2 regions of the Telluria sp. ZT3P39 genome follow, and region 1 is predicted to be linked to the other one. Evidence: predicted binding sites of a transcription regulator. Region 1 holds the regulator's gene; the other holds the start of a gene.

Region 1 (11,718 bases):
GCGGACAAGGTACGCTCGAAGCTGATCGGCATCGGCCTGTCGGGCAAGATGGTCCCGCTCTGATGGGCGCTTTCAAGCAGGGCAGCGCGGCGTGACGATTTTCGATTACCTGGTCCTGTTCGTCCTGATTTCGTCGGTCATCATTTCCACCCTGCGCGGCCTGGTGAAAGAAATCCTGTCGCTGCTGGGCTGGGTGGTCGCCTTCGTGGTGGCCAACATGTACGGCGCCAAGCTGGCGCCCATGCTGCCCGACCTGGTTCCCGGCGAGACCGCGCGCCTGATCGCGGCCTTCGTCATCCTTTTCCTCGGTGTGCGCGTATTGATGGGCCTGCTGTCGCTGGCGATCGGCGCCCTGATCACCGCGAGCGGCCTGAGCCTGGCGGACCGGGGGCTGGGCGGATTGTTCGGATTGGGCCGCGGCATTGTATTCGTGCTTGCCGCCGTCATATTGTGTGGGATGACTTCCATCCCGCAACAGGATTTCTGGAGAAATGCGCTGCTCTCGCCAATGGCGGAAACCGGGGCGCGCACGGTCAAGCCTTTCTTGCCTGCAGCACTGGCGCAGCATGTGAAGTATTGAACACATTGAATTCTTTTTTGTAATCAGCAGGCCAGTTTTAGGAGCGCACCATGTGTGGCATCGTCGGCGTCGTCTCGCACAATCCCGTCAACCAGCTCTTGTATGACGCGTTGCTGCTCTTGCAGCACCGCGGCCAGGACGCTGCGGGCATTGCGACCAATCACAGCAGCATGTTTTCGATGTACAAGGCCAATGGCCTGGTCCGTGACGTGTTCCGCACCCGCAACATGCGCTCGCTGCAAGGCAATACCGGTATCGGCCACTGCCGCTACCCGACCGCCGGCTCCTCGAGCGAGGAAGAAGCGCAGCCCTTCTACGTCAACGCGCCCTTCGGCATCACGCTGGCGCACAACGGAAACCTGACCAACCAGGCGGTGCTCAAGGACGAACTGTTCCGCAACGACCGCCGCCACATCAACACCGATTCCGATTCCGAGGTGCTGCTCAACGTGCTGGCCCACGAGATCCAGGAAGCGGCCGACGGCTTCAACCTGAACAAGGAAGCGGTCTTCAAGGCCGTCGCGGCAGTGCACCGCCGCGTGCGCGGGGCGTACGCCGTCGTGGCCCAGATCTCCGGCCACGGCATGCTGGCCTTCCGCGACCCCTTCGGCATCCGTCCGCTGTGTCTGGGCATGAACGAGACCGAAGGCGGTACCGAATACCTCGTCGCCAGCGAATCGGTGGCGCTGGAAGGCCTGGGCTTCCGCTTTGTGCGCGACATCGCGCCGGGCGAAGCGGTCTACATCGATAACGACGGCAATTTGTCGGAACAGCAGTGCGCCGAGAACCCGTCGCTGAATCCATGCGCCTTCGAATACGTCTACCTGGCGCGCCCGGACTCGGTGATCGACGGCGCCTCGGTGTATGCGACCCGCCTGCGCATGGGCGAATACTTGGCCGACAAGGTCCGCGCCGAGATCCCGGACGGCGAGATCGACGTGGTCATGCCGATTCCCGATTCCTCGCGTCCCGCCGCGATCCAGCTCGCGCTGAAGCTGGGCATCGAATACCGCGAAGGCTTCATCAAGAACCGCTACATCGGCCGCACCTTCATCATGCCCGGCCAGGGCATGCGCAAGAAGTCGGTGCGCCAGAAGCTCAACGCCATCGCCTCCGAATTCAAGGACAAGAACGTGCTGCTGGTGGACGACTCGATCGTGCGCGGCACCACCAGCCGCGAGATCGTGCAGATGGCCCGCGAAGCCGGTGCGCGCAAGGTGTTCTTCGCTTCGGCCGCGCCGCCGGTGCTCTACCCGAACGTGTATGGCATCGACATGCCGACCCGCGACGAGCTGATCGCCCACGGCCGCACCACCGAAGAAGTCTGCCGCGAGATCACCGCCGACCGCCTGGTCTACCAGGACGTCGACGCGCTCAAGCGCGCCATCTCGGACGTGAACCCGGCGCTGAAGAACTTCGAGGCGTCGTGCTTCGACGGTATCTACGTGACCGGCGACGTGACCCCGGAATACCTCGACCGCCTGGAGTCGGCACGCCACAAGCCGAGCCCGAAGCGCGACGAGGACGACGTGACCACGCACCTGCACCTCAAGGCCCCGGCCACCGAATAAGCCTGATGGTTCAAGCGAACTCCCATGAGCGATAGCAAGTACGGCTTCACCACCACCATCCTGCACAACGACCGCCGCAAGACGGTCGAGCAGGGCTCGCTGCACAAGCCGGTGCACACCTCGGTGGCCTTCGGCTACAACGATGCGCGCCAGCTGGCGGCGGTCTTCCAGGGCAAGGAGCCGGGCTTCCGCTACGGCCGCCAGGGCAATCCGACGGTCAGCGCGCTCGAGGACAAGATCACCACGATGGAAGACGGTGTCGGCACCATCTGTTTCGCTACCGGCATGGGCGCAATCGGCGCGCTGTTCCAGGCGCTGCTGCGCGCCGGCGACCAGATCGTGTCCTCCTCCTTTTTGTTCGGGAATACGAACAGCCTGTGGCAAACGGTGGCAGCTCAAGGCGTCGATGTCGCTTTTGTCGATGCGACCGATGTGGCGAACGTGGAAGCGGCGCTGACCCCGGCCACCCGCATGGTGTTCGTCGAGACCATCGCCAATCCACGCACGCAAGTGGCCGACCTGGCTAGAATCGGCCAGTTGTGCCGCGAACGCGGCATCCTCTACGTGGTCGACAACACCATGACCACGCCCTACCTGTTCCGCCCGAAGGCGGTCGGCGCGGGCCTGGTGGTCAATTCGCTGACCAAGTCGATCGGCGGGCATGGCAATGCGCTGGGCGGCGCCCTGACCGACACCGGCTTGTTCGACTGGCGCGGCTACCCGCACATCGCGCCGAACTTCCGCAAGCAACCGAGCCAGGCCCAAGGACTGGCCCAGCTGCGCGCGAAAGCGCTGCGCGACTTCGGCGCGGCGCTCGGCCCCGAGGCGGCCCACCATATCGCGGTCGGCGCCGAGACCCTGGCGTTGCGCATGGACCGCACCAGCAGCAATGCGCTGGCGCTGGCCCGGCTGCTGGAAGCGGACGAGCGGGTCAGTGCCGTCCACTATCCGGGCCTGGCTTCGCATCCGCAGCACGCCATCACGCAAGAGCTGTTCCGCGCCGCCGGTTCGCTGCTCAGTTTCGAACTGGTCGATGCGATCGATCCCTTCGATTACCTGAACCGCCTGACGCTCGCCATCCCGGCCAGCAACCTGGGCGACACCCGCACCCTGGTGATCCCGGTGGCGCACACGATCTTCTTCGAGATGGGGGCGGAGCGCCGTGCCAGCATGGGCATCGCCGAGTCCTTGATTCGTGTCTCGGTGGGCATCGAGGACACGGACGACCTGCTCGCGGACTTCCGCCGGGCGCTCGACGCGTAGGCACGATGCCGCTATGATGGGGATTCGATTCCTCATCCGTAAGCGCCCATGAAGACCACGCTGTTCTGCCTCTCCCTCCTGTTCTGCGGCAGCGCCTTTGCCGGCGAGCTGGAAGATGCCCACGCCCTGTTCGCGAAGAAGGACTACGCCCAGGCCATGAAGCTGTACACCAGGCTGGCCAATGGCGGCAATGCCGAGGCGCAGCAGGCGCTGGGCCAGATGTACTGGTATGGCGAAGCAGGGCAGGTTGACGAGGCGAAGGCCGAAGCGCTGTTCAGGAAATCAGCCGCCAAGGGCAACAAGGTGGCCGCCGCCTCGCTCGAGGTGATGGACCAGCGCGTCAAGCGCCGCAAGGAGATCGATTACTGGGTCAGGGGCTATGACGGCGAAGACCTCAAATCGGGCGAGTTCCGCTGCACCGCGCCGCGCATTCCGGCCATGTCGAAGATTAACGCCGACATCGACCGTATCGGCGCGGCCGTCACGAGCTGGCAGGAGTGCTACAACAAGTTCGTCACCAACCTGAACGCGGCCACGCCGCTGACCAAGCGCATTCCCGCGGATATCGCCAAGCTGATGACCAAGGACGAGACGGAGAAGTCGAGCGCCTACCTGACGCAGTTGCAGTCGAACCTGACCGAGGAAGCGAAGGTGAGCTCGCAGCTGGTGCTGGCCGACTTCGCGGCATGGCGCACGGCGACCGAGGCCTATGTGTCCGAGCACAACGCGATGGTGAAGAGTTCTTCGGATGCGAAGAAGTTGAAGTGATGGGGTAGGGTAATGCGAACCTGGATCCCGGCCGGGATCCAATTCGGATGTGCAAGGTTAGCGCAATTAGTGCCAGCTACGCATCAAGCCCACCGCCAGCCCCTCGAGCGCAAACTCGTCTTCGGGGGTGACCTGGATGACCTTGAAGTCCGGGTTTTCCGGCAGCAGTTCGACCACGTTGCCGGTCTTGCGGTAGCGCTTGACCGTGACTTCGTCGCCCAGGCGAGCGACCACGATCTGGCCGTTCTTGGCGCTGTCAATCTTCTTGACCGCCAGGAAGTCGCCGTCGCAGATGCCGGCATCGCGCATCGACCAGCCCTTGACCTTCAGCAGGAAGTCGGGCCTGGCCGAGAACATGGCGGCATCGACGTTATAAGTGGCTTCGACGTGTTCCTGGGCCAGGATCGGCGAACCGGCGGCGACCCGGCCGACCAGCGGCAGCGACATCATGAGCGCGGCAGGCACCAGCGGGACCTGTTCGACGGAAGCGCCGATCAGGCGGATGCCGCGCGAGGTGCCAGGCGAAATCTCGATGGCGCCCTTGCGCGCCAGCGCCTGCAGGTGTTCTTCGGCGGCGTTGGCCGACTTGAAGCCGAGTTCGGCCGCGATTTCGGCGCGGGTCGGGGGAAAACCGGTGTTCTCGATCGCTTCCCTGATCAGGTTCAGGATCTGTTCTTGCCTTGCAGTGAGCTTGAGCATGGGTGTGTTAAGGCAATCCGTTGTGTGAGTAGACTGTATTTTTGTACAGTATTCTTCTGCGCGCAAGGGAAAACACGGGAAATATGTAAAAAAATTGTGCAGCGCGGTCCCGGGCGTGGCAAAAACCGCGCGCTCTGCCGGACTCATCGCGGCAGCGAACCACACCCGGCTTTCCAAACCGGCCAATCTCGGGCTATAATGTCCGGCTTTCCCTTCCCACACTCGTCTTGACGCCGAGGTGGGCATTTGTTTAAACGTCCTTAAGGAGTAATGCATGCGTCATTATGAAATCGTTTTTATCGTCCACCCGGACCAAAGCGAGCAAGTCCCGGCGATGATCGAGCGTTACAAGGCCACGGTGTCGAGCCGCGGCGGTAACATTCATCGCGTGGAAGACTGGGGCCGTCGCCAGATGGCTTACCAGATCCAGAAGCTGCCGAAAGCCCACTACATCTGCCTGAACATCGAGTGCGACAACGAGACCCTGGTCGAGCTGGAAACCGCATTCAAGTTCAACGATGCCGTCCTGCGTCACCTGACCGTCAAGATGAAGAAGGCTGAAACCGCACCGTCGCCGATGATGAAATCGGTCCAGCGCGAAGACGCAGCCAAGAGCCACCGCGCCGAAGCCGCAGCACCAGCTGCCGCTCCAGCCGCAGCGGCCTGATTGTTGAACCGGTTTTTCCAGGGAATCCCGAACACAAGTGAACCAGTAGCGTGAACGAACTGCGGCTCGTGGCGACCATCGCCGAGCGTGACGTGTTGCGTTACACCCCGGCCGGCGTCCCCATCGTGGGCGCCATCCTGATGCACAGTTCGCAGCAGGAAGAGGCAAGGGTAGCGAGACTGGTCGAGTTTGAAGTCACCGCGCTGGCCGCGGGCGAGATTTCAGGCAGGTTTGCCGGCGCCGAACTCGGCGCGGCCTACCAGTTCACCGGATTCCTGGCACGGAAGAACCGCAACAGTAAAGCCCTGGTGTTTCACATCATTGATTTCAGTGCCGCCTGAAGCGGCATTCATTTAGATAGATACAGGAGCCTAAAATGGCATTCGGTAAAAAGTTCGACAAAAACAAAGCCAAAGAAAAACTGAAGCGCAAACAGCAGAACCCGCTGTTCAAGCGCAAGAAGTTCTGCCGCTTCACCGCAGCAAACGTGGAACAGGTCGACTACAAAGACGTCGACACCCTGAAGGACTTCGTCCAGGAAAACGGCAAGATCATGCCGGCACGCCTGACCGGCACCAAGGCGCACTACCAGCGCCAGGTCGACACCGCGATCAAGCGCGCACGCTACCTCGCGCTGCTGCCGTACACCGACCTGCACCACGGTTAATCCGCGGCATACAGATCAGAATTTCTGGAGAAAAATATGCAAGTTATCCTTTTGGAAAAAGTTGTTAACGTCGGCAACCTGGGCGACGTGGTCAAGGTCAAGGACGGTTACGCACGTAACTTCCTGATCCCGCAAAAGATGGCACGCCGTGCTACCCAGGCCGCTGTGGCCGAGTTCGAAGTCAAGCGCGCAGAGCTGGAAAAAGCGGCAGCTGAAAAGCTGTCGGCTGCCCAGGCGCAAGGCGACAAGCTGAGCGGCATGACCGTCACCATCGGCCAGAAGGCCGGCGTTGACGGCCGTCTGTTCGGTTCGGTCACCAACTTCGACATCGCCGAAGCCCTGACCAAGCAAGGCTTCGCGGTCGAGAAGTCGCAGGTTCGCCTGCCGGCCGGCCCGCTGAAGACCACCGGTGAATTCCCGGTTGCAGTCGCCCTGCACACCGACGTCGTGTCGGAAATCACGGTTGCTGTGGTTGGCGAAGCTGCTTAAGTTTCAGCTTCAAGCAGTTGTTGCATAAGTGAAAAAGCCGGGTTCGCCCGGCTTTTTTTTATTGCCAGAATCTACCCAATTATTTCAGCCGCGTGACCGGAAAAGGTATAATGCCCGCCATGAATTCCCCATCCGATCCGCAAGTCGACTCGCTGCGCATCCCCCCGCATTCCATCGAAGCAGAGCAGTCCGTCATCGGCGGCCTCCTGCGCGATAACGCCGCATGGGACCGCATCGCCGACTTCATGCACGCGGACGACTTCTACCGCTACGACCACCGCATCATCTTCGAACAGATGGTCCGCCTGATCAACGGCGGCAAGCCGGCCGATGTGATCACGGTCTACGAGGCGATGGTCTCGCTGGGCAAGGCCGACGATGTGGGCGGCCTGCAATACCTGAACGCGATGGCGCAGAACACGCCGTCGGCGGCCAACATCCGCCGCTATGCCGAGATCGTGCGCGACCGCGGCATCCTGCGCAAACTCATTACCGTCGCCGACGAGATCTCGGGCAATGCCTTCAACCCGCAGGGCAAGGAAGTCAAGCAGATGTTGGATGAGGCCGAGTCGAAGATCTTCGCGATCGCCGAAACCGGCGCCCGCGGCCAGCAGGGCTGGAACCCGATCCAGCCGCTGCTCACGCAAGTGGTCGAGCGCATCGACGAACTGTATTCGCGCGAGAACCAGGGCGAGATCACCGGCGTGCCGACCGGCTTCATCGACCTCGATCGCATGACCTCCGGCCTGCAGCCGGGCGACCTGGTGATCGTGGCCGGCCGTCCGTCGATGGGCAAGACCGCGTTCTCGGTGAACATCGGCGAGAACGTCGCGATCGAAGCGGGCCTGCCGGTGGCGGTGTTCTCGATGGAGATGGGCGGCACCCAGCTGGCCATGCGTATGCTTGGCTCGGTCGGCATGCTCGACCAGCACCGCCTGCGTACCGGCCGCCTGAACGACGAGGACTGGCCGCGCCTGACGCACGCCATCCAGAAGATGAACGACGCCCAGCTCTACATCGACGAGACGCCGGCGCTGAACCCGATCGAGATGCGCGCGCGGGCGCGCCGCCTGGCCCGCCAGTGTGGCAAGCTCGGCCTGATTATCGTCGACTACCTGCAGCTGATGCAGGGTAGCCAGCCGGGCGATAACCGCACCGCCGAGATCTCGGAGATCTCGCGTTCGCTCAAGGGCCTGGCCAAGGAATTGCATTGCCCGGTCATCGCCCTGTCGCAGCTGAACCGCTCGCTGGAGCAGCGCCCGAACAAGCGCCCCGTCATGTCCGACTTGCGCGAATCCGGCGCAATCGAGCAGGATGCGGACGTGATCATTTTCCTGTATCGCGACGAGGTCTATAACCCCGATTCGCCCGATAAAGGAACCGCCGAAATCATCATCGGCAAGCAGCGTAACGGTCCGATCGGGGCGATTCGCCTGACCTGGATCGGCCAATACACCAAGTTTGGTAACTACAGCGGCAACCTCGCCGTCTACCAAGGCGATTAAGCCGATATTGCGCCGCGGCCGGCTTGCCGCGGACCACGCAGACCCTAGAGTTTTACAACGGAGAACTACATGTTTGGACGCCTGATGCCCCAGGAGGGGAAGTTTTTTGACCTGTTCAACCAGCACGCCGCATTGTGCGTGAAGGGTGCGCAGGAGATGGTTGGCCTGATGACCAACTTCGACGACCTGGAAATCCGCACCCACGCGGTCGAAAGCATCGAAAAACAGGCTGACAAGATCACCTACGCCTGCGTCGACCTGCTGCACAAGACCTTCATCACCCCGATCGACCGCGACGACATCCACAAGCTGATCACCCGCATGGACGACATCCTCGACATGATGGAAGACGGCGCCCAGACCGTGTCGCTGTACGACCTGCACGCGGTGACTCCGGAAGCCAAGCGCCTGGCCGAACTGTGCCTGTCGTGCTGCCTGAAGGTGCAGGAAGCCGTCGGCCTGCTGCACGACATGGGCAACGCCCAGAAGATCGTCGCCATCTGCGAAGAGATCGACCGCTTCGAATCCGACGCCGACCACGTGATGCGCGCCGCCATGTCGAAGCTGTTCCGCGACGAGCCGGACGTGCGCAACCTGATCAAGATGAAGGCCATCTACGAGATCCTGGAGACCGTCACCGACCGCTGCGAGGATGTCGCCAACATCATCGAAGGCATCATCGTCGAGAACGCGTAACGCGGTCCCGGAACAAGAACAATCATGGAAACTTTAAACATCAGCATTTGGGTGCTGGGCATGCTGGTGCTGCTGGCACTGGTGTTCGACTTCATGAACGGCTTCCACGATTCGGCGAACTCGATCGCCACCGTCGTGTCGACCGGGGTACTGAAGCCGCAAACCGCGGTGGCGATGGCGGCCTTCTTCAACTTCATCGCGATCTTCGTGGTGAGCATGAAGGTGGCGCAGACCATCGGCAAGGGCACGATCGACCCGCACATCGTCGACCACTACGTCATCTTCGGCGCCCTGGTCGGGGCGATCACGTGGAACGTCATCACCTGGTATTACGGCATCCCGTCCTCGTCCTCGCATGCGCTGATCGGCGGCCTGGTGGGCGCCGCGGTGGCCAAATCCGGCACCGGGGCGCTGATCGCCGGTGGCCTGATCAAGACCGTCGCTTTCATCGTGGTGGCGCCGCTGCTGGGCTTCGTGCTGGGCTCGACGATCATGCTGATGGTGTCGTGGATCTTCGTGAAGTCCACCCCGCGCAAGGTCGACGTCTGGTTCCGCCGCCTGCAACTGGTGTCGGCGGCCGGGTACTCGCTCGGCCACGGCGGTAACGACGCGCAGAAGACGATGGGCATCATCTGGATGCTCCTGATCGCAGCCGGCGTGACCAGCCCGAACGACGCCCTGCCGCCGATCTGGGTGATCATCTCCTGCTACGCGGCGATCGCCTTCGGCACGCTGTTCGGCGGCTGGCGTATCGTCAAGACCATGGGCCAGAAGATCACCAAGCTCAAGCCGGTCGGCGGCTTCTGCGCCGAAACCGGCGGCGCGATGACGCTGTTGATGGCGAGTTTCTTCGGCATCCCGGTGTCGACCACCCACACCATCACCGGCGCCATCGTCGGCGTGGGCGCCTCGCAGAAGGCCTCGGCCGTGCGCTGGGGCGTGGCGGGCAATATCGTGATGGCCTGGGTCGTCACCATTCCGGCATCGGCCTTCATGGCGGCGGTGGCGTGGTGGGTCGGCACCAAGATCATGTAAGCGCATCCCGTCGCCAGGATCGCTCCAGGAAGCCCGGCATTGCCGGGCTTTTTTTCGCGCACTGTCCTTGCCGCCGCGTATATTGATTTGGGGCACTGTTATTACCCGTGTGCGGCCCGAGAAATGCTACAGTTGCCTTCCTATCGCCCCGGAGTCCCCATGTTTAACGATTTGAGCATCAAGAACAAACTGATACTTGGCCTGGGGGCCATCGTCGCCATCATGCTGTTCCTGCTGGCGCTGGCGTACAACAACTCGCAAAAGCTGGCCGACGCCAACAAATGGGACCGCCACGCGCTGGAGGTGCTGGTCCAGTCCAATCACATCGCCACCTCCGTGCTGCAGGTCCAGAGCGCTATCCGCGGCTTCCTCCTGACCGGCGATGAGGGGCTGATCGCGCCCCTGAATGCCGAGTTTGCCGAGGCAAAGCGCCACCTTGCCACCGCTACCTTGCTGGTGGCGGACAATCCGCTTCAGCACGACCGTCTCAAGCAGCTCGCGCCGATGCTCGACGACTGGCTGGCCCAGGCGGTGCTGCCGCAAATTGCCTTGCGCCGGGCCCAGGATGCCGGCGCCAAAACCGCCGGTACGGCCGGCATCGACGCCGCCGTGCTCGCCGGCGCGCGCACGGTGGCGATGATCCGCAAGCAGATCAACGATATCGCGGCCGAGGAAACCCGCCTGATGACCCTGCGCTCGCAGAGCTCCGCCGCGCTCCAGGAAAACATGTCGCTGCTCCTCACGGTCGGCAGCGCCGCCACCATCGCGCTGGCGGTGCTGATCGCCTGGTTGCTGATCCGGGCCCTGCTGGCGCCGCTCAACAGCCTGAACCACACGCTGGGGCGCATTGCCGCCGGCGAGCAGTCGGCCCGCGCGCGCATCGATTCGAACGACGAGCTGGGCAAGGTGGCACGCGAATTCAACCGCATGGCGCAGGCGATCCAGGACAGCCAGGCCAAGGAGCAGGCAGCCAATACCGACCTGCGCGACAAGGTCGATGCGCTGCTGGCCGTGGTCTCGCGGGCCGCCGCCGGCGACCTGGGCGGCCGGATCAGCATCGACGGGACGGATGCCATCGGCCAGCTCGGCCAGGGCTTGTCGACCATGTTCGACAACCTGCGCAGCCACCTCAACAACGTGCAGAAGGCCGGGATCCAGGTCACCACCTCGGCCACCGAGATCGCGGCCTCGTCGAAACAGCAGGAAGCAACCGGCATCGAACAGGCCCAGACCAGTGTCGAGATCCTGTCGACGACCAGGGAAATCTCGGCCAATACCACCCAGCTGCTGCGCACCATGGAGCAGGCCACGGCGGTGGCCGATTTCACCACCAGCGCCACCGCCGAAGCCCAGGGCAACCTCAAGCGCATGGACGCCACCATGCAGCACATGGTCAGCGCGACCGACTCGATCAATGCCAAGCTGGCGGCGCTGTCGGAAAAGGCCGGCAACATCAACAGCGTGCTGGTCACGATCACCAAGGTGGCCGACCAGACCAACATCCTGTCGCTCAATGCCGCGATCGAGGCCGAGAAGGCGGGCGACGCGGGCCGCGGCTTCTCGGTGGTGGCCACCGAAATCCGCCGCCTGGCCGACCAGACCTCGGTATCGACCTGGGACATCGAGCAGATGGTCAAGGAAATGCAGTCGGCCGTGTCGGCCAGCGTCATGGGCATGGACAAGTTTTCGGAAGAGATCCGGCGCAGCGTGGGCGAGGTGCGCCAGGTGGCCGAACAGCTGTCGTCCGTGATGGACCAGGTGCGAAAGCTCGCGCCGCA
Region 2 (11,718 bases), on a different contig from region 1:
TTCCTCGTCTTCGGTCTGGCCGAAATGGCGGTAATACTGGCCGACCGCATGAAAGCGCGGCGGAGCCAGCGGGCAGACCACTTCGTCCGCTTCCTGTTCCAGCAGCTGCAGCGTGTCGGGCGCGCCGACCGGTGCGGCCACGACCAGGCGCGCCACCCGGTGCTTGCGTACCACCTGCACCGCCGCCAGCATGCTGGCCCCGGTGGCAATGCCGTCGTCGACCAGGATCACGCAGCGGCGGTCGAGCCGGGGCAGGGGCCGCGCGCCGCGGTAGCGCAGCTCGCGCCGGGCCAGTTCGGCCAGCTCGCGCTCGGTCACCTGATCGACCTGTTCCTGCGTGACGCCCATCAGTCCGGGCACGCCGGCCTGCAGGACGCGCACGCCGCCGCTGCCGATCGCGCCCATCGCGTATTCTTCGTGGTGGGGCAGGCCCAGCTTGCGCACCAGCAGCACGTCGAGTTCGGCGCCGAGCGCCTGGGCGACTTCGAAGGCGACCGGCACGCCGCCGCGCGGCAGGCCCAGTACGATGGGGTCGCCTTGCCCGGCAAGGTGGCGCAGCCTCCGCGCCAACTGCTTGCCGGCATGGGTGCGGTCTTGATAGCCTTCGGTTTCCAGCATGGTGCAAGCTAACGAAAACTGTCGACCTGCCGCCGGCGCCTGCCTGCCGGCGAGGCGCTCATTGGATGGTCAGGCGGCGTGCTTCCGTGCCCTGCTTTTTTGGCAGGCTCAGCTGCAGTACGCCATTCTCGAGTTTCGCCTGCGCCGCGGTGTCGTCGACCTCGGTGGGCAGGGCAAAGCTGCGCATGAACCTCGATGCGGTGCGTTCAGCATACACCACGGTTTCCCCCTCGCGGCGTTCGTTTGCCTTGCGGCATTCCGCCTCGATCGTGATGCGCTGGCCGTCGACCGAAACCTTCACATCCTCCTTCTCCACGCCCGGCAGTTCGGCCTGGATTTCGAAGGATTTCTCGGTTTCCCTGATGTCCAGGCGGGGCGCCAGGGCGCTGTCGCTGCCCCATTGCTGGCCTGCCGCGAGCGGGGCAAAGAAATCCTGGAACATGCTCTCGACCATGCGTCCGAAGCCTTCCTCGACCGGGTTCGGGCGGTAGGCCTGAAGCGCAGGGTTGGCTCTCCTGATGAGATTCATGATGGCCTCCGTGGATGAATATTGATGGGATCGCCGAGCGGTGCCGGCAATATATTTATAGGGCAGGGCAAAGCGGTTTTCAAGCAGCCTCGAGGCACATGCTCAGCCGAGCTGGCGGCGATGGAAGCGCAGGTGGTCTTCGACGAAAGTCGAGATGAAGTAATAACCGTGGTCGTAACCGGCGTGGCGGCGCAGTTCGAGCGGCTGGCCGGCCCTGGCGCAGGCTTCTTCGAAAGCGTCCGGATAGAGCTGCTCGGCCAGGAATTTGTCCGCCAGGCCCTGGTCGACCAGGATGCCGCCGGGGAAGGGCGCCGTGCGCATGCCCGCCATCAGTTGGGTAGCGTCGTATTGGCGCCAGAGGCTTTCATCGGCGCCGAGATAGCCACCGAAGGCCTTCTTGCCCCAGGGACAGCGCATCGGGGCGGCGATCGGCGCAAAGGCCGACACCGAGCGGAACAGCCCGGGATGGCGCAGCGCCATCATCAAGGCCCCGTGCCCGCCCATCGAATGGCCGAAGATGCCGACCCGCGCCGGGTCCGCCGGCAGGTTCGCCAGGGCCAGTTCGCGTAGTTCCAGGATGTGGCTGTACATGCGGTAGTGGCGCGACCAGGGTTCCTGGACGGCGTCGACATAAAAACCCGCGCCCGCGCCGAAGTCCCAGCTGTCGGTCTCGCCCGGCACACCGGCGCCGCGCGGGCTGGTGTCGGGAGCGATCAGGATCAGGCCTTCCTGCGCCGCCACCCGCTGGGCGCCGGCCTTGGTCATGAAGGTCTCTTCGGTGCAGGTCAGGCCGGCCAGGTAGAAGAGTACCGGCAGGCGATCCTGCGGCAGGCGATCCTGCGGCAGGCGATCCTGGGGCAGGCGCTTGCCCTCGGCGCCCGGCGGCAGATAGACCGAGAAGCGCATCGGCAGGCCGATGGCTTCCGATTCGAAGGAGTAGAAACGCTGGAGGCCGCCGAAACAGGCGTGTTCGTTCAGGAGCGTGAGCATGGGTTCGTCCGGAATGGGGGAAGAGCGCCAGTATGCCTGCCGGCGCCCCGGCTTGCCAGTCAGACGAATCCGAGCGCGCCGAGCAGGGCGCCGGCAGCCAGCATCCACAGCAGGTGCAGCCGGGTGCGCCAGATCACCAGGCAGCTGGCGGCCGCCAGCAGCCAGAGCGGCCAGCTGCCCTGGTCGCGGCCGGCGGTGGCCAGCAGCCAGCTGGTGGCCAGCAGCATCGCGATCACCAGCGGCGCCATGCCCTGCTTGAAGGCGCGCACCGCGCGCAGCTCGCGGTTGCGGTGGCCCCATTGCGACACCTGGTAGGTAAAGATGGTGGAAGGCAGCATGATGCCGAACATGGTCAGCGCCACACCCGCGAAGGCCGCGGGCAGGCTGCCCGTGTTCAGGCCCACGTGCCAGCCCATCAGCGCGACGAACAGCACGTTGGGACCGGGCGCGGCCTGGGCCAGCGCGATCGAATCGGAGAACTGCGCCTGGCTCAGCCAGCCCTTGTCCTCGACCAGGTAGCGGTGCATGTCCGAGGTGGTCGAGATCGCGCCGCCGAGCGACATCAGCGACAGCATCATGTAATGGGCGAACAGGCCCAGCCAGTCGTTCCAGCCCAGCACGAGGTGGGGAGCCAGCTGCGCCGCGCTCATGGCCGCAGCCCGCGCCAGGCCAGCACGCAGCCCAGCCCCCCCAGCGCCGGAAGCACCCAGACCAGCGGCAGCCGCAGCCAGGCCAGCAGCACGAAGCCGGCAGCGCAAATGGCGATGCACCAGGGCAGGGGCACCGGATTCCTGGCCAGCGCGCCGGTGAGCTTGAGCCCGACGGCGGCGATCATGCCGGCCGACACCGCCGCCATGCCGCGCAGCGCGCCCGCCACCGCCGGAAGATCGGCAAAGCGCGCATGCAGCGCCGCCAGCAGCAGCACCACGACCAGCGGCAGCGCGATCATGCCGGCGATCGCCGTCAGGGCGCCGGCCAGGCCGAACCAGCGCGCGCCGATCATCATCGCCAGGTTGACCACGTTCGGTCCCGGCATGATCTGAGCGACCGCCCAGCCTTCGATGAATTCCTCGTGCGTCAGCCAGCGCTTGCGCTCGACGATCTCGCGCTGCACGACCGGCAGCACGCCGCCGAAACCCTGCAGGGCCAGCAGCGTGAACGAGACGAACAGGTCGCCCAGCGAACGGGGGCGCGGCCGCGCCTGCGGCTGCGCGCCAGGCGACGCGCCAGGCGACGCGCCAGGCGACGCGCCGGCAGGAAGGTCGGGAAGCGGGGCGGTCATCCGGGCATTATCGCCCGGTGGCGCCGGGACTGTCCACGCAGCGCCCGTCAGCCTCCGCGGCCAAGCACGGAAATGAATAGGGGTGTTTGATTCAGATCTGATATTGACATTGTCCCGCCTTCGACCATACTCCGTGCAGCACACCTTCTTTCCCCAGAAAGGCCAGGCGCACATGAACCTACACCGCAACCCGCCGCTCGCACTTGATGGGGCCGCCGGCGCCGTCGATGCCCGACACGACCTGCGCCAGCGCGATATCGTGGACGACGCCCTGGCCCTGATGCATGCGGTCGGCACCTTGTCCGCGCTCGAATACCTGAAATCGCACGCCGTCGAAGGACCCGTCATTGCGCGGGTGCTGCTCGAACCGTCCAGGCGGCGCAGCCAGCAGGGACTCGCGGCCGCCTGAGCAGCTCCAGCTTGCGTCATGCGGGGCAGTCGCGGGTCGGGTCAACATGGCTTATGCACATAACTTGCCTATAATTATTTTTCGTCCTCAGTACAATTCACTTGCGGCATGTGCGCGTAAACCCTTGATTTCAGGGGCTAAGGCAGATGCCTTCCCAATAGGCAAATTGTTGAAAGCCGCATCCTTGGCCGCTGTCGGCGTGTCAAGCCCCTGGTTTTCCACATAGTTATTCACAGACTTTGTGGATATCCGGAAAATATTTGAAGAATCCGCCACTTAAGGCGGGTTTCGCATGTCTTGCATGACTGCGACGCCAGGGCGATTCTTGCGAGCTTTGCAATTGCCCGGCATTTCTGCTTGCGCATAACAACTGGATAAATGTACAGTATGTCATTTCCACGCTCCCAGCCAGTATGCCTGCCGTCCTCGACCAGCCCGCCACCACCGACGATCCATTCGCCAGCCTGAACGCGGAGCAGCGCGCGGCAGTCGAGCACGACATCGGCGCCGACATCGTGCGTCCGCTGCTGGTGGTCGCCGGCGCCGGTTCCGGCAAGACCAATACGCTGGCGCACCGCGTCGCGCGGCTGATCCAGGCCGGCGCCGATCCCCAGCGCATCCTGCTGCTGACTTTCTCGCGCCGCGCCGCGGGCGAAATGGGCCAGCGCGCCAGCGGCGTGCTGCAGCGCCTGCTGCGCGGCAGCAGTTCGGCCTACGGCTCCCAGTCCCAGGTCACGCTGCCCTGGGCCGGCACCTTCCACGCGATCGGCGCGCGCCTGCTGCGCGAATATTCGGGCCGCATCGGCCTGGATGAATCCTTCACCATCCACGACCGCGGCGACTCGGAAGACCTGATGGGACTGGTGCGCCACGAGATCGGCCTGACGCAGACGGAGAAGCGCTTTCCGCTGAAGGGCACCTGCCTGTCGATCTATTCGCGCGTGGTCAACAGCCGCGAGCCCCTGGACAAAGTGCTGCAATCGACCTTCCCGTGGTGCAGCGAGTGGGAAGAGCAGCTCAAGCGCCTTTTCGGCGCCTATGTCGATGCCAAGCAGGAACAGAACGTCCTCGACTACGACGACCTGCTGCTGTTCTGGTCCGAGATGGCGAGCGACCCGGAACTGGGCTTGGCGCTCGGCGCGCTGTTCGACCACGTGCTGGTCGACGAATACCAGGACACCAACCGCCTGCAGGCCTCGATCATCACGGGCATGAAGCCGGGCGGCGAGGGCGTGATGGTGGTGGGCGACGACGCCCAGTCGATCTACGCCTTCCGCGGCGCGACGGTACGCAATATCCTGGACTTCCCGAAGGAGTTCACGCGGCCCGCCGAAGTCATCACCCTGGAGCGCAACTACCGCTCGACCCAGCCGATCCTGGACGCCTCGAACGCCATGATCGGCGGCGCCCTCGAGCGCCACGCCAAGACCCTGTGGACCGACAAGGTCTCCAGCATCAAGCCGCAGCTGGTCCTGATCCCGGACGAGGCCGAGCAGGCGCGCTGGGTCTGCAACCGCATCCTGGAGCACCGCGAGGCCGGCATCGCGCTCACGGCGCAGGCGGTGCTGTTCCGCGCCGCCAGCCACAGCGCGGCGCTGGAACTGGAGCTGATGCGCCGGAACATCCCCTTCGTGAAGTTCGGCGGGCTGAAATTCCTGGAAGCGGCCCATATCAAGGACGTGCTGGCCGTGCTGCGCTTTGCCCAGAACCCGAACGGGCGCATGGCGGGCTTCCGCGTGGCGCAGCTGATCCCGGGCATCGGGCCGGCCACCGCGACCCGCCTGCTCGATCTGGTAGCTGAAGCGGCCGACCCGCTCACGGCAATCGAGGCTTTCGTGCCGCCCGGCAAGAGTGCGGCGGACTGGGAAGCCTTCAGCGCCCTGTACCGGCGCCTGCGCACGCCCGGCCTGCGCTGGCCGGCCGACATCGAGCTGGTCAAGGCCTGGTATCTGCCGCATCTGGAGCGCATGCACGACGACGCCCAGGTACGCGCCGCGGACGTCGAGCAGCTGGCGCAACTGGCCGGTGGCCACGCCACGCGCGAGAGCTTCCTGGCCGAGATCACGCTCGACCCGCCCGAGGCCACCAGCGACCGCGCCGGCCCGCCGCTGCTGGACGAAGATTATGTGATCCTGTCCACCATCCACTCCAGCAAGGGGCAGGAGTGGAAATCGGTGCACGTGCTGAACGTGGTGGACGGCTGCATTCCCTCCGACATGAGCACCGGCAACCAGGACGACATCGAGGAAGAGCGCCGCCTGCTGTACGTGGCCATGACCCGCGCCCGGGAGCACCTGCAGCTGGTCGTGCCGAACCGTTTTTTCATCAAGCAGCAGGCCCAGATGGGCGACCGCCACGTGTACGCGGCGCGCACCCGCTTCATCACCCCGGCCATGCTCAAGCATTTCGACGAGCATACCTGGCTCAGCGCCGACACCTTGCAGGTGCGCAAACCGGTGCCGGAGACGGTGCGAATGATGGTCAGGGACCGGGCGCGGAACAGCTGGAAGTGAGACGGGAGCGGCAGACGAAAATGCGCGCAGAAGAGCACCTGTTAGCGGCCGAACCGGACTTGCAATCCCTAGTTATCCCCCGCCAGCAATTTTTGTAGGAATTTGCCCTATAGACCTATGTTGCACGAAAGCGGTGCAAAGCTAAGTCATTGATTTGATTAGCGTTTCATTTTGCCTCCAGAACGGGCATTTTGTTGAAACCCGCACGGATACTGGACTTACGGCTTGTCAAGTGGGCCTTGTCCACATAGTTATCCACACAAGTTGTGGATATTGGAAAATACTCAACTAAATCAGGTATTTAGCTTGAGCTATTGATCTGCGTCAATATCCGTTGCGGAAAACGGGGCAGGCATGCAGGGCGGCCTCGCGCTCAGGGAGCATGGCCGGTGGCGGCCTTCAACCGGTCGAGTTCGGCCAGAAAGCGCTCGGCGGCCAGTCCGGGAGGCCAGGGCTCCCAGGGCGTGCAGCCGTAATGCGCCGCCAGCGGATCCTGTTCCAGTACGTGCGCGCGGATCTTGAGCGTGCGCCGCACTTCCTCGCGCGTCCAACCGGTGACGTGCACGGCTTCGGTGGCCGCGGCCAGGCGGTTCCAGCCGGCGGGTCAGGGCGCGGAAGCCTTCGCCCAAAAAGGGCTTGATGACCGACACCGCGTCGAAGCCGAGCAGCCCTTCTTCGGCGTCGTGCAGCAGTTCGCGCAATTCTTGCAGCGGCGTCGGCCGCGGGGCCAGCGCACGCCGCAGCAGCATCACGGCGATCGAGTGCTGGGCCACCGACAGCGGCAGAACATGTCCCCCAAAACCACTATGACAAATCGCACGGCGTCCTATGACGAAGCTGGGCGCCAAGATTATTATGTTTAACATTTCACACTAGCATCGCGTACAGGGCTTTGTGTTGTTAAAATGCAACGTCCACACGGGTGTATGACCTAAGATGCATAGATTGAAATTTTCCGGGGCAAGTCAGCTTGATCTTCCTGAACATCGTCAACTTTGAGCCAGCACTAAGCAAAGCCGTTGCGCATCCCAACCTACTCGCCGAAACGTGGGCCTAAAGGTTGCAAGCATCGCCAGTGTATAGGGTGTTGGTGACGCTTAATCTATCGTTAGCGATTTTGGCTCGACATTAGAATTAGCCAAATTCGGGATGGCGCTCTACGGCTGCCGGTAAAGAGATGAATTTTTACCGTTCACTTGTTCAAAAGCTGCCGTGCCCGTATGGAAGACTTTGTCGAAAAGGACGCTCGTAATCACCGATTCCTTATGTGGTTGTAGTCGGCCCCAGGGGCGAATTTGTTGATTATTTGCTATCCGGCGATCGACATCACGCATGACTATTGTTGAAATCATGTTGTAGACATGGGGGTGAGAATAAGTTCCTTCCTGTACTAAGTAGTCGCTCATTTTTTGGTGTCAAAGTCTAATTGGCAATGCAGCAGGAGCTGAGCGATGAAGCACTTGGAACTGTCCGAGCACGAGCGGCGTACGCTGCGTGAGATGGGCGTTTTTCACCCGCACCCCAGGACACGGATGCGAGCTCAAGGAATTTTGCGGTTGAGCGAGGGATTGACCCTTCAAAAGACTGCCGACGAGTTTGGTGTGCATTTGAATAGCGTCGAGCAGTGGCGCCAGCGCTAAGGGATTCACAAAGGTAAGCCCATGGAAAAGAAGCGCCGCCAGTGGGCGAGACACGGGCTGTACTTGTACTATTTGCCGCCTTACAGCCCAGAGCTCAATCGTATCGAGATTCTGTGGAAGCACGCCAAGCATTTCTGGCGCCGCTTCGTCGCCAAAAACGGGGCAGACCTGCTTGACGAGGTTCAGTCCTTGACGAGCGGTTTCGGAAGCAAGTTCACGATAAATTTTGGGTGACTACTTAGGCCTTAACAAATGGCCCCGCACACAAAATTCCTGACAGGCTCCACGAACACGAAATACAAGCCTAAATCTACCAATGTCACACCACCCAAACTTAGCACTTTAGATGAGTGCGGCACAAATCGCGCTAACCTTTTCATCGTTAAATTGCTCACCGCAGAACTTTCCGATTGCCCCGAGGGATGGAATAAGCCCCGAAAATCTGGGTCAAGATAGCTGCACTGGAGCTGTCCCGGTACTGTTGGATGCGCTTCAGTTCTGGTTCCGTTTTCGTTCTTTTTGCCCGCTCATCCTGTGCGAGCACATGGTTTGTACTAGCTCGCGGACGGTTGCGTTCAACCATGGGTGCCAACATCGTTGCCGGCGCCCTTGGATGTGCCTCTCAACCGTAAAGCATTAGTGATGACGGAAACCGAACTCAAGCTCATTGCCAACGCGGCAATCATCGGTGATAGAAGCTGTCCGGTGAACGGGTATAGTAAGCCGGCAGCCAGCGGAATACCAAGGGCGTTGTAGATGAACGCAAAGGCTAGATTCTGCCGCATGTTGCGCACCGTCTCAGTGGACAAAATTCGCGCCCTCGCGATTCCGCGCAAATCGCCCTTGACCAAGGTGATGTGCGCACTGTTGATAGCGACGTCGGTGCCCGTGCCCATAGCTATCCCAACATCGGCCCTTGCTAACGCAGGAGAGTCGTTGATTCCATCGCCGACCATCGCTACCTTCCTGCCCTCGCGCTGGAGCTTTTCAACCAGCAGCAGCTTGTCTTGAGGCTTTACCTCGCCATAGACTTCGGTAATGCCCAGCCTTGCCGCTACCGATTTCGCCGTTGTCACACCGTCGCCTGTCGCCATGACGATATGCAGGCCGTCTTTCCTTAATGTCGCAAGCGCTTCTGGCGTACTCGCTTTTACCGGGTCTGATACTGCAAGAAGCCCAGCCAAGCGGCCGTTCACCGCCAGATACATCACGCTGGCGCCCTGCGTCCTCAGTGCCTCAGCCTGATCGGCTAGATTGTCCCATCCGACTTTTTCGGTGTCCATCAATGCAGTGTTACCTATGGCGATACGGCGGCCGGCTACAGTGCCGCGGACGCCGATACCACTGGATGACTCAAATGTCTCTGGCTTATCCAAAGTCAATCCACGCTTGTGAGCCTCGGCAACGATGGCGTGGGCCAGTGGGTGCTCGCTTCCCTGGTCGATGCTGGCAGCTATCTGCATCACCTCGCCCTCGGTAAAGCCCGACGCCGCCACCACGCTGTCAAAAGCAGGCCTGCCTTCGGTTAGTGTCCCGGTCTTGTCGACAATCAGGGTGTCAATTTTTCTCATGCCTTCAATTGCAGCTGCATCCCTGAACAAAACACCCTGAGTAGCTGCGCGGCCAGTCGCAGCCATGATGGACATTGGCGTGGCTAGTCCGAGAGCGCAAGGGCAGGCAATGATGAGGACGGCGACCGCATTCACAAAGCCGTACACCCAACTTGGTTCCGGCCCGAAGAATCCCCATACCAGCAAGGTGAGCAAGGCAATACCGACCACCACGACCACGAAATAGCCAGCAACGACATCCGCCAGGCGCTGCATTGGGGCGCGTGAACGTTGGGCGTTGGATACCATCTGGACGATTTGGGAAAGCATGGTTTGCGAACCGACCTTGTCTGCCCGCATTATCAAGCTGCCGCTGGTGTTGATGGTTGCCCCAATCAGCTTGTCACCTGGGCGCTTGGTCACTGGAATTGGCTCGCCTGTGAGCATGGATTCGTCCAGGGCGCTTTCGCCTTCCAGAACGGCACCGTCCACTGGCACTTTCTCCCCCGGGCGAACGCGTAGCGAGTCTCCGATGTGGACATGAGTAAGGGGAACGTCTTCCTCGTTGCCGTCCTGCCCGATTCTACGGGCCGTTTTCGGCGCAAGCCCGAGCAGTGACTTGATTGCCGCGGAAGTCTGAGACCTTGCCTTCAATTCGAGTATTTGACCGAGCAGCGTCAGCGAAATGATGACTGCGGCCGCCTCGTAGTAAACACCGATGCGGCCGTGCATCAGAAAAGTTGGCGGGAACAGACCCGGCGCAAAGGTAGCAACCAGGCTGTAACCATATGCAGCAGCTACCCCGGTTCCTATCAAAGTCCACATATTGGGGCTTCGATGGATTAGAGAGAGAACGCCGCGAACGAAAAACGGCCAGCCCGCGTACAGGACCACCGGGGTACTAAGCGCTAGCTCAATCCAGCTCTGGCCAACCAAGCCCTGGGGGAAGATACGATGACCGGCCATAGCCAGGATGGTAACAATCACAGTCAAAGGCAGTGTCCACCAGAACCGCCGCCGGAAATCGACCAGTTCGGGATTTTCCTCCTCATCCAGCGATGGCATAACTGGTTCAAGTGCCATGCCACAAATGGGACAGCTTCCTGGCTCCTGTTCTCGTATTTCAGGATGCATCGGACAGGTATAAATCGTGCCTTGGGGCGAAGTGGCTGTCAGCTCAAGCCCGCCTGGGGTAACGAACGCCTGTGGGCTCGCGCGAAACTTTTCCATACAACGCGCGCTGCAGAAGTGGTATGTCTCGGCCCCATGCTGGATTTTTCTCTGCGGGTCGGGAGCTACTTTCATCCCACAGACGGGGTCGGTGAACGGCTTCGCCGCGTCCAGCACGGCATCGTGGTGTTCGTGTGCATCTCCATGCCGATGGGTAGTTTCATCGGCAGAGATACGGTCGTGCAATGGCGTAGGACTATTCATATCGTTCCAATGGCAACCTATTTTATAGTGCGGTTAGCGTGTTTCGGAACCGTGGGAAAACGTCGGCGCACGACCGTGATATCGCTTGTATTCACCGCCGAACTCGGCAATTGAATCGCGCGCTTCTGCCTTTGCAAGCCGTGCGTAGACCAATTCCATACAGGGAACATTGCAAGCGTAATGCGCGTTGGCCATTGCAATAGAAAGCCGGACATAATCAAAACAAATCCTACGTAGCAATGGATCTCGCCTAACTGAGCTGAGAGACGGGCGCAAGAGAGCACGCTGACTGCAGCCTTCCTGTCCCGCCGCTGCAGCACACGCGATCTAGAACCACACGCGAAGTCCCGCGAGAACGCTCCATCGGGCGACGTCTTCCCCGCGATCCTGCGCAAACCGGGCCGCTCTGCCGTAACGTTTTTGCCACGTCAGTCCCACGTATGGCGCCAACTCGCGCTTTACCTCATAGCGTAATCGAAAGCCGAGCTCGATGTCGTTCACACCCCGCCCGACGCCCTGTTCCTTCACTTCCTGAAGCGCGAAATTAGTCGCGAAGCGCGGCTGCAGCACCCAGCGCTGGGTTAGCAGAAGGTCATACTCGATTTCAGCCCGCCCGGAAACCTCAGCATGTTCGCTCAGGAAGGCCGCCGCCTGGACCCCTAACCGATAGGGCGCGAGTCCCTGCACTCCGACCACCGCGTACTTGCGCGAGGGGATGCCCGGCCCTGGCTTGACATACCGCAGGCCCGCTTG

The links. Region 1 encodes LexA, which represses DNA repair genes until DNA is damaged. Its sites were predicted from a motif close to ACTGTATNNNNATACAGT; they were not measured.
Region 2: a site for LexA is predicted at 4,198-4,215, ahead of AC56LR_RS09590 (ATP-dependent helicase). Genes of this name have one in related genera too.

The regions. Positions count from the first base shown of each region.
Region 1 is NZ_JCASIH010000019.1:25,206-36,923, reverse strand. Features, by position in the region: gene AC56LR_RS16540 (SPOR domain-containing protein) at 1-63, shown strand, start outside; gene AC56LR_RS16535 (CvpA family protein) at 92-580, shown strand; gene purF (amidophosphoribosyltransferase) at 631-2,151, shown strand; gene AC56LR_RS16525 (cystathionine gamma-synthase family protein) at 2,176-3,414, shown strand; gene AC56LR_RS16520 (tetratricopeptide repeat protein) at 3,463-4,182, shown strand; gene lexA (transcriptional repressor LexA) at 4,249-4,881, opposite strand; gene rpsF (30S ribosomal protein S6) at 5,156-5,548, shown strand; gene priB (primosomal replication protein N) at 5,599-5,889, shown strand; gene rpsR (30S ribosomal protein S18) at 5,925-6,215, shown strand; gene rplI (50S ribosomal protein L9) at 6,252-6,704, shown strand; gene AC56LR_RS16490 (replicative DNA helicase) at 6,824-8,209, shown strand; gene AC56LR_RS16485 (DUF47 domain-containing protein) at 8,279-8,905, shown strand; gene AC56LR_RS16480 (inorganic phosphate transporter) at 8,930-9,940, shown strand; gene AC56LR_RS16475 (methyl-accepting chemotaxis protein) at 10,100-11,718, shown strand, end outside.
Region 2 is NZ_JCASIH010000007.1:84,077-95,794, forward strand. Features, by position in the region: gene AC56LR_RS09560 (phosphoribosyltransferase) at 1-618, opposite strand, end outside; gene AC56LR_RS09565 (Hsp20/alpha crystallin family protein) at 677-1,147, opposite strand; gene fghA (S-formylglutathione hydrolase) at 1,250-2,137, opposite strand; gene AC56LR_RS09575 (chromate transporter) at 2,197-2,787, opposite strand; gene AC56LR_RS09580 (chromate transporter) at 2,784-3,419, opposite strand; gene AC56LR_RS09585 (hypothetical protein) at 3,592-3,828, shown strand; gene AC56LR_RS09590 (ATP-dependent helicase) at 4,242-6,341, shown strand; gene AC56LR_RS09595 (hypothetical protein) at 6,715-6,906, opposite strand; gene AC56LR_RS09600 (hypothetical protein) at 7,499-7,747, opposite strand; gene AC56LR_RS09605 (helix-turn-helix domain-containing protein) at 7,793-7,981, shown strand; gene AC56LR_RS09610 (transposase) at 7,985-8,215, shown strand; gene AC56LR_RS09615 (heavy metal translocating P-type ATPase) at 8,557-10,965, opposite strand; gene AC56LR_RS09620 (copper resistance protein B) at 11,293-11,718, opposite strand, start outside.